One region of the Dactylosporangium sp. CA-139066 genome, then DNA from elsewhere that is predicted to be linked to it. Evidence: riboswitches for the same ligand, from Rfam matches in the RefSeq annotation. Region 1 holds a riboswitch; the other holds the start of a gene.

Evidence for each region. A riboswitch is a leader RNA that binds a small molecule or an ion and turns the genes downstream of it on or off. The one in region 1 is predicted to bind glycine.
Region 2: it holds a riboswitch for glycine, as region 1 does, so the genes downstream of both, gcvH (glycine cleavage system protein GcvH) here and gcvP (aminomethyl-transferring glycine dehydrogenase) in region 1, are expected to answer to the same signal.

Annotation. Positions count from the first base shown of each region.
Region 1 is NZ_JBNJNH010000001.1:7,120,320-7,125,200, forward strand. It holds gene gcvP (aminomethyl-transferring glycine dehydrogenase) at 1-1,353, opposite strand, end outside; glycine riboswitch at 1,421-1,519, opposite strand; partial or broken gene ACQEVU_RS32730 (nucleotidyltransferase domain-containing protein) at 1,553-2,206, shown strand; gene ACQEVU_RS32735 (nucleotidyltransferase domain-containing protein) at 2,258-3,001, shown strand; gene ACQEVU_RS32740 (hypothetical protein) at 2,998-3,171, shown strand; gene ACQEVU_RS32745 (class I SAM-dependent methyltransferase) at 3,168-3,761, shown strand; gene ACQEVU_RS32750 (hypothetical protein) at 3,766-4,800, opposite strand; gene ACQEVU_RS32755 (CDP-alcohol phosphatidyltransferase family protein) at 4,874-4,881, shown strand, end outside.
Region 2 is NZ_JBNJNH010000001.1:1,784,922-1,789,802, forward strand. It holds gene ACQEVU_RS08220 (FtsK/SpoIIIE domain-containing protein) at 1-914, shown strand, start outside; glycine riboswitch at 1,002-1,091, shown strand; glycine riboswitch at 1,092-1,191, shown strand; gene gcvH (glycine cleavage system protein GcvH) at 1,224-1,595, shown strand; gene ACQEVU_RS08230 (L-serine ammonia-lyase) at 1,595-2,953, shown strand; gene ACQEVU_RS08235 (MMPL family transporter) at 3,133-4,881, shown strand, end outside.

The sequences.
Region 1 (4,881 bases):
CCCGCCCGGCACGGCGTCGGTGGTGTCGAGCGCGGTCACGTCGACGTGGGACAGCCCGAACGCGGCGAGCACGTCGCGCAGGTGGCCGAACGTCGTGGTCTCGTCGCAGGCGATGCCGACCCGGTCGGCGTCGATGCGGCGCAGGTTGATGCCGCGGGCGGCGGCCGCCTCGACGACCTGGCCGGCCTGGCCGGGCACGACGGCGGTGACGGTGTCGAAGAACGCGAGGTGCTCGGTGGTGACCCCGCCGGAGCGCAGGCCGGCGGCGAGCCGGGCCGCCATGTCGTGGGTGCGGGCGGCGATCTCGCGCAGCCCGTCGGGGCCGTGGTACACCGCGTACATGCTCGCGGTCACGGCGAGCAGCACCTGCGCGGTGCAGATGTTGCTGGTCGCCTTCTCGCGGCGGATGTGCTGCTCGCGGGTCTGCAGCGCGAGCCGGAGGGCCGGGGCGCCGCCGGCGTCCTTGGACACGCCGACGAGCCGGCCGGGCAGGGTCCGCTCGAGGCCCTGGCGGACCGAGATGTAGCCGGCGTGCGGGCCGCCGAAGCCCATCGGCACGCCGAAGCGCTGGGCGCTGCCGACGGCGACGTCGGCGCCGATCGCGCCGGGCTCGCGCAGCAAGCACAGGGCGAGCAGGTCGGCGGCGACGGTGACGATCGCGCCCCGCTCGTGGGCCTGCGCGACGAGGGCCTCGTGGTCGCGGACCACGCCGGACGCCCCGGGGTACTGCAGGTGCAGCCCGAAGAACTCGGCCGGGAGCTCCTCCACGGTCACGTCGGCGACACGCACCTCGATGCCGAGCGGCTCGGCCCGGGTCCGGATCACGGCGAGGGTCTGCGGCAGCGTGTCGGCGTCCACGACGTACACGTCGGATTTCACCTTGGACGAGCGGCGCGCGAGGGTCATCGCCTCGGCCGCGGCGGTGGCCTCGTCCAGCAGCGACGCCCCGGCGACCGGCAGCCCGGTGAGGTCGGCCACGACGGTCTGGAAGTTCAGCAGCGCCTCGAGCCGCCCCTGGCTGATCTCCGGCTGGTACGGCGTGTAGGCCGTGTACCACGACGGGTCCTCGAGGACGTTGCGCAGGATCACCGGCGGCGTGTGAGTACCGTAGTACCCGAGCCCGATCATCGACACGAGCGGCCGGTTGGCCGACGCGAGGGCTCGCAGCTCGGCCAGGACCTCCGCCTCGGACGCCGCGAGCGGCAGGTCGAGGGGCTGGTGCCAGCGGATCGAGCCGGGGATCGCGGCGGTCATGAGCTCCTCGACCGACTCGTACCCGACGGTCTTGAGCATGCGGGCCTGTTCATCGGCGGACGGTCCGATGTGCCGCGCAGCGAAACCAGTCATAGCCATACTCTCTGGTCGCGGGACAGGGGCGAACGGTGCGTTCCTCCCCCTCTGTCGCAGACTCCAGAGGTGCCAACCCGACGAGGTCCTTTTGCCTGAGAGGTTCCGGGGAGGAGTTGCCCCTTCGGCGCCACCGCCCGATCCGGGCGGCGATCTCTCCCACGCGGGTATTGCCGGCGTGCCTACCCTACCAACTGTGCAGGACTTGACCATCGTGGCGAAGCACACGATCTACTCGGCGATCGTCGGCTCCCGCGCCTACGGCCTGGACGGCCCCAGCTCCGACACCGACCGGCGCGGCGTGTTCCAGGCGCCGACGCCCGCGTACTGGCGCCTGGACAAGCCGCCGACGCACGTCGAGGGCCCGCTGCCGGAGCAGTTCTCGTGGGAGGTCGAGCGCGCCTGCACCCTCGCGCTGGCCGCCAACCCGACCGTGTGGGAGTGCCTGTCCTCGCCGCTGGTCGAGCACGTCACGGAGGCCGGCCGGGCCCTGCTGGACCTGCGCCCGGCGTTCCTGTCGGTCCGCGCCGCCCGCACGTACGGCGACTACGCCCGCGACCAACTGTCGAGGCTGACGTCGACCCGCGCGAAGACGGGCGAGGTCCGCTGGAAGCAGGCGATGCACATGGCCCGCCTGCTGCGCGCCGGCGCCCACGTCCTGCGCACCGGCGAGGTCCTGGTCGACGTCTCCGCCCACCGCCACGAGTTCCTCGCGATCCGCCGCGGCGAGCTGACCTGGGAGCAGTTCACCGCCCTGGCCGCCGACCTCGAGGCCGACCTGGCCGCGGCCGAGTCCTCGACCACGCTGCCGGCCGAGCCCGACCGGGCCGCCGTCGACGCGTTCCTGGTCGCGCTGCGCGCCGCGCCCCCGCCGGCCGGCCCCGCGTTCCTGACGCGCCCGCTGCCGAGCCTGCCCGACATCCCGCCGTGGGCCGGCGAGGTGGCCGACGAACACCCGTACCCGCTGGTCTTCGCCACGGTCAGCGGCGCCCACCTGTACGGCTTCGCCTCGGTCGACTCGGACCTGGACCTGCGCGCCTGCCACGTGCTGCCGCTCAACGAGGTGGTCGGCCTGCAGACCGGCCCGGAGACGGTCGAGATCGGCGGCGAGCGCGAGGGCATGGAGCTCGACGTCGTCAGCCAGGAGCTGGCGAAGTTCATCCGCCTGCTCCTGCGCCCGAACGGCTACGTCCTGGAGCAGCTGCTCTCCCCGCTGGTCATCCGGACGTCCGCGCTGCACGAGGAGCTCAAGTCGCTGGCACCGTTCTGCCTGACCCCGGAGCACGCCCGCCACTACCTGGGCTTCGCCGCGGGCCAGTGGCAGCTGTTCCAGAAGACGGGCGAGCTGAAGCCGGCGCTGTACACCCTGCGCGTCCTGCACACCGGCATCCACCTGATGCGCACGGGCGAGGTCCAGGCGGACCTGCGCGTGCTGAACACCCTGCAGTACGTCCCCGACCTCATCGAGGCCAAGAAGGCCGGCGAGCACGACCGCCTGCCCCCGTCACTGGTCGCCCCGGAGGTCCTGGCCGCGGACGTGCAGCGCCTGACGGCCGAGCTGGAGTCGGCCCGGGACGCCTCGAAGCTGCCCGCGTCCCCGTCGGCGGCCGAGGCGCTGGACGCCCTGCTGATCCGCACCCGCCTGGCCCGGTGACGATGCCCGGCGACTCCCCGGCGATGGTCCTGATCACCGGCATCCAGGCGGCGGGCAGGCCGGCCCTCGCCCAGGCCCTGCCCGACGAAACCCTGCCCGACGAGACCCTGCCCGACGAGACCCTGGCCGACGAGATCCTGGCCCGCGCCTGGACCGAGGCTGCCGTATGACGTCACGAACGGAGGCGATCCTCGCGTTCCACGCCGCGCTGGACGGCCCGTCGTGGCGCATCGCCGGCTGGGGCAGCGAGGAGCTGCAGCGCATCCGCTTCGAGGCCCTGACCCGCGCGTCCGGCTACCGCGGAGGCTCGGTCCTCGACTGGGGCTGCGGCCCCGCCGACCTCTACTTCCACCTGCGCGCCATGGACCTCCCCCTCTCGTACACCGGCGTCGACCTGGACCCCCGCATGGTCGAACTGGCAACGGCCCGCGGCGCCCCGCACGTCGCCGCGCTCCCCGCCGGCCAGGCTCCGGGGGGCAGCTACGACTACGTCTTCGCGAGCGGCATCTTCCAGTTCAAGGACCCGGACGACCCCCTTTACTACCTCCAGATTTTAGAACAGGCGTACGACATTTCCCGCCGCGCGGCCGCCGTCACGTTCCTCAGCGCGCTGCGCCCCGAGGCGGCCAAGGCCGACGACGAGCTCTACGCCGACCCGTCCGTCCTGGCCCGCTTCGCCGCCGCGCTCACGGACCGCTGGGTGATCGACCACGCGTACCACCCCCAGGGCGGCGACTTCACCCTCGCCCTGCTCAAGTAGCGGCTCAGGGGCGGCAGCGGGCGGAGTTCGGGTCCAGCATCAGCAGCGAGGAGTCGACCGCCTCGAAGTCGGAGCCCTTCAGGGACTTCAGGGCGTCCAGCTGGCCGTTGTTCCAGCGGTCGTCCTGGGTGCCGGAGAAGTACCACGGGGAGCCGTTGTCGGCCAGGATCGCGCCGTAGGTCTTCAGTGCCTGGGCGACCGCGCGGGCCTGCGGCGGGTACTTCGAGATGTCCACCGACGCCTTCAGCCGGAACCGGGCGCCCATCGGCGGCAGCGCGGCGTCGGTGGCGTCGGACGCGGCGTGGCGGGCCGGCCAGATGTACGACTTGCGGGTCTTCGGCGCGGTGAAGCGGATCGCGTGGTCGATCCGGCCGGCGGCGGCCTCGTCGGCGCGGGGCAGGCCGGGCAGGATCGGCAGGCCGGCGGCGTCGGCGGAGGTCCAGCCGGCCTTGCGCAGGGCGTTGCCGCGCAGGTCGTAGACGGCGCCGGAGCCCGCCTTCCACGAGCCGTCGGCGTTCGGGTGGGCGTCGAACAGCTCGTACGCCTTGCACGCCGCCGTGTCCTGCACGATCACGTGGCGGTCGCCGCCGGCGTTGGGGCCGCCCTCGATGCGGGCGTTCTTCGGGATCGGGTACGGGCCGGGGTCGCTCTCCCCGGCGTACGTGAAACCGACCTTGACCCTGGCCTGGCCGGCCGGCACGACGGTGACCGGGATGCCGAAGGGGGCGCCGTCGATCAGGCCGGAGCCGAAGTCCGGGTGGGCGTGGGCCGTGGCGCCGATGCTCGCGACCCACGCGGCGGAGTCGCGGTGGACCGGCAGCTTGGAGACGTCGGCGTGCCAGACGTTGTCGGCCGGGAAGATGGTGCACGGGCCGGCGGCGCTCGGCGAGGCGGAGCCCGACGGGGCGGCGCCCAGGGCGCCCTGCCCGGCCGGGAGCGCCGACGAGTCCGCCGAAGGCGCGGTGGCGGGGGGCTTGGCGGCGGACTGGGAGCAACCCTGGAGTACCAAAACGGCCAAAACGGCAATCGTCCGCCTCATGCCGCCGGACGCTACCGGGCCGGCCCGTTGTGGCTCCACTGGGTCACCCGCCCGGGCTGTTAGCATTCCGACCGTGGTTGA
Region 2 (4,881 bases), 5.3 Mb from region 1:
TCGCGCGGATCGCCCGCGACGGCGCCCCGCTCGGCGTGCACCTGCTGGTGGGCGACAACCGGTACGTGCCGATCCCGGTCGACCCGTATCTGACCCTGCGCGCGTCGATGCGCTCCTTCAGCGAACGCCAGTCGCGCGACCTCCTCGGCGTGCCCGACGCCTACCGGCTCGGCGTCGTCGGCGAGGCGCTGCTGCGCGCCGGCGACGCGCCGCCCGTGTGGCTGCGGCCCACCCCCTGTTATGAGGAGATCCAGCTCGAGGCCGCCGGGGCGCCGCCGCTGTGGACGCCGCCGCCCGGCGAGCCGCCGATCCCGGACGCCGGGCCCGACGGCGGGCGGCGGGTGCGGCTCGGCATCGTGGACCGGCCCTTCGAGCACCGCCGCGACCCCCTCGTCGTCGACCTGGGGGAGGGCCTCGCCATCGTCGGCGGGCCCCGGTCGGGCAAGACGACCGCGGTGCGCAACCTGGTCACCGCACTCGCCCCGGCCGGCGTGCGGGTCGCCGTGCTCGACCTGGCCGGCCACCTCGCCGACCTGGCGTCGCGACCGCACGTCGCGGCCGTGGCCGGCGGGCGTGACCGGGATGCGGTACGCCAGGCCGCCCGCCTCGCCGCCGACGACCCCGGCGGCGTGCTCCTCGTCGTCGACGGCACCGACCGGCTGCGCGAGCACGACGACGCCTACGACGTCGTGCGCGTCATGGCCCGCCGGGGGATGCCGCTGGTCGTCACCGCGCACCGCTGGAACGAGCCCGGCCCGCGCATCGAGCTGCGCATCGACCCGCGCGACTCGCTCGTCTCGCCGGCCGCCGCCGCCCTCGTGCCGTACGAGCCCGGCCACGGCATCGTCCCCGGCGCCGAGCCGGGCTCGGCGCTGCACGTCTACCTCGCACCGCCGCCCCAGGATCGCACATAATCGACCACGTCCGCGCGGCCGCGCCCGGCGCGGCCCCTGGGCGCCCTGAGCGTGGTACCGTCGCCGCGACAACCGCATATCGCCGCACGAACCGCGACGGGAGAGCTCCCGTTCTGGGACGCCGAAGGAGCAACTCCTCCCCGGGAATCTCTCAGGCCCATGTACCGCCGCGGTCAGGCAACTCTGAAAAGCCGGGACGCCGCGTCCCGCGCCCACGGTGCAAACCGCCGCACGCCGGCGGTGAAGCTCTCAGGCATTCGATGACAGAGCGGGGAGGCCCACCCTCAGGTCGTTCTTAGGGAGCCTCTTGTGACCGTTCCGTCGCACCTGCGGTACACCTCGGACCACGAATGGATCGCGATCGGCGACGCGGTGCCGCGGGTCGGGATCACCCGCTTCGCCGCCGACGCGCTCGGCGACATCGTGTACCTCGACCTGCCCGAGCCCGGCCGCGAGGTCCGCGCCGGCGAGCCCTGCGGCGAGGTCGAGTCCACGAAGTCGGTCAGCGACCTGCTCGCCCCGGCCGACGGCGTGATCGAGGCGGTCAACCCGGCCGTCACCGAGGATCCCGCCCTGGTCAACGCCGACCCCTACGCCAACTGGCTGTTCAGTCTCCGCCTCACCGGTACCCCGGACCTGCTCGACGCCGCCGCGTATCAAGACCTGACCGGCGGCGCGTGATGGCGCTGAGCGCGTTCGACCTGTACTCGGTCGGCATCGGCCCCTCCTCCTCGCACACCGTCGGCCCGATGCGCGCCGCCCGCCGCTTCGTCGCCGCCCTCGACTCGGACGGCCTGCTCCCGCGGGTCGAGCGCATCCGGGCCGAGCTGTTCGGCTCCCTGGGCGCCACCGGCCACGGCCACGGCTCGGCCCCCGCGGTCGTGCTGGGCCTGGAGGGCGCCGAACCGTCCACCGTGGACACCGACCGGACCGGGACCCGCTTCGCGCAGGTGCGCGAGTCGGGCCGGATCGCGCTGCTCGACGGCGCGAGGACGATCCCGTTTTCTCTGGACGCCGATCTGGTACTGCACCGCCGCCGCTCCCTGCCCGAGCACCCGAACGGCATGCGCTTCCACGCCTGGGACGCCGCCGGCTCGATCCTGTCCGAGCGCACGTACTTCTCGGTCGGCGGCGGCTTCGTGGTCGGCCCCGGCGGCACGGTCGCGGCGGACGAGGCCGTGCTGAAGTTCCCGTTCGGCACGGGCGCCGAACTGCTCGCCCACTGCGAGGGCCGCTCGATCGCCGACGTCATGCTGGCCAACGAGCTGTCGTGGCGCTCGGAGCCTGAGGTCCGCGCCGGCCTGCTGCACATCTGGTCGGTCATGCAGGAGTGCGTGACCCGCGGCTGCACCCGCCCCGAGGGCGTGCTGCCCGGCGGCCTGAAGGTCCGCCGCCGCGCCCCCGCGCTGCTGCGCGACCTGTCCGCCGGCGCCGACGCGGACCCGCTGCACGTCCTCGACTGGGTCAACCTGTACGCGCTGGCGGTCAACGAGGAGAACGCCTCCGGCGGCCGGGTCGTCACCGCACCCACCAACGGCGCGGCCGGCATCATCCCCGCGGTCCTGCACTACTACACCCGCTTCGTGCCCGGCGCGGACGACGACGGGGTGGTGCGCTTCCTGCTCGCCGCCGCGGCGGTCGGCATCATCATCAAGGGCAACGCCTCCATCTCGGGCGCCGAGGTCGGCTGCCAGGGCGAGGTCGGTTCGGCCTGCGCGATGGCCGCGGCCGGCCTGTGCGAGGTGCTGGGCGGCGACCCGCGGCAGGTCGAGAACGCCGCCGAGATCGGTCTGGAGCACAACCTGGGGCTGACCTGCGACCCGGTCGGCGGCCTGGTGCAGATCCCGTGCATCGAGCGCAACGCGATCGCGAGCGTGAAGGCCATCAACGCGGCGCGGCTCGCGCTGAACGGCGACGGCGCACACCACGTCACGCTCGACAAGGCGGTCCGGACGATGCGCGAGACCGGCCGCGACATGTCGGTCAAGTACAAGGAAACGGCTCGCGGCGGCCTGGCGGTGACGGTCATCGAGTGCTGACCGGGATCTTCCCGGAATCCGACATGTCCGCCACTCCGTGACGGACATCGAGTGCTGGTCGGGATCCGACATGTCCGCCACTTTGTGACGGACATGTCGGATTTTTCGGTTATGCGGCTATCTGTTGGTGGGTAAGGCCGGGCGGCGCGGGCGTGTGCGGGCCTGAGAAGCTGTGCGGCATGGCGCTGGGCGTGGTGGCGAAGATCGGGCGGTTCTGCTTCCGGCACCGCTGGTCGGTGTTGGGCCTCTGGCTGGTCGTGGTCGTGCTCGGCGGGCTCACCTTCGGGCCCGTCTTCTCCGCGATCGCCGACGCCAGCAACCCCAAGCACATCGAGGCCATCGACGGCGTCGATGCGGTGGCGACCGGGAACGACTCCAGCGGTACCGTCATCGGACTGATCAACAACGTGGACCCCAACGCCGCCGCGGTGCGGGCCGCGGTGACGGCGGCGGCCGAGGACGCGAGCCGGGCCGGCGGCGTGCGGGCCGTCGCCACGCCGTACTCGGTGCCCCAGGCCCAGGCGCCGGCCTACCTCGCCACCGACGGGCACGGGCTGCTCGTGGTCGTCACGCTGGCCAAGCTGGAGCGCAACGAACGCGACCCCGTGGTCAACGACGTGCGCGACCGGCTGCACCACCTCGACGACGCGCTTTCCTCCGCCGGTGTACCGCAGGCCACGGTCGAGGTCGGCGGCAACCCGGTGCTCAACGCGCAGATCCGCGGGGCGCAGAAGGAAGACCTCGGGCGGGCCGAGCTGATCTCGTTGCCGCTCACCCTCGTCGTGCTCGTGTTCGTGTTCGGCGGCCTGATCGCGGCGGGGCTGCCGGTGCTGGCCGCGTTCGTGTCCGTCGCCGCGGCCATGCCGCTGCTGTGGGTGTTCTCGCGGGTCACGGACCTCGACCAGAACGTCGTCACCGTCTGCACGCTGCTCGGCCTCGGCCTGTCGATCGACTACGGGCTGCTGCTCGTCGCGCGGTACCGCGAGGAGGTCGCCGCCGGATTCGAGCCCGAGGAGGCGGTCGGGCGGGCCTGGGCGACGGCGGGGCGGACGATCTTCTTCAGCGCGCTCACCGTCGCCGCCGCGCTGTCGGGGCTCATGATGTTCTCGATCCACCAGCTCGGGGCGCTCGGGGCCGGCGGCGTGTCCATCGCGGTCGTCGCCATGCTCGCCGCGCTGACGTTCACCAGCGCGCTGATCGGGCTGCTGCACAAGCGGATCCGCCCGTCGCGGAAGGCGACCGGCGGCGACGAGCGCGGGTTCTTCGCCGGGCTGTCGCGGGCCGTGCAGCGGCGGCCGGTGCTCATCGCCGCCGCGACCGCCGCGGTGCTGCTGGCCGCCGGGTCGCCGCTGCTGGGGGCCACGATCAAGCTGCCGCACCTCGAGGGCGTGCCGCGCACGATCGAGTCGGCCCGGGTCGCCGACGAACTCGCCGCGCGGTTCGGCCGCTCGTACCGGCCTGTCGTCACCGTCGTGGCGCGGACGGATGCGGCGAGCCTGGACGCGTACGCGGCGAAATGGGCCTCGGATCCGGCGGTCGCCGGGCTGCAGCCGGCCAAGGCGGCCGGCAACGGCGTGGCCACCGTCGACCTCGTGCTGCGCGGCGGGTCGCAGGACGACGCCGCGCAGGAGCTGGTGCACCGGCTGCGCGCCGACCGGCCCGCCGGGGTGCAGTCGTGGGTCGTCGGCGACGCCGCCACGCTCATCGACCTCGTCGGGCTGATCACCGACGACCTGCCCGCGGCCGTCACCGTGACGCTGGTGGCGATGGTGCTGCTGCTGTTCGCGATGACGGGCTCGCTGGTCGTACCGGTGAAGGCCGTCCTGGCCAACGTCGTCTCCCTCGGCGCCACGTTCGGCGTGATGGTCGCCGTGTTCGAGCACGGCTGGGGTGCCGGGGTCCTGCACACGCTCACCGTCGGCGGGCTG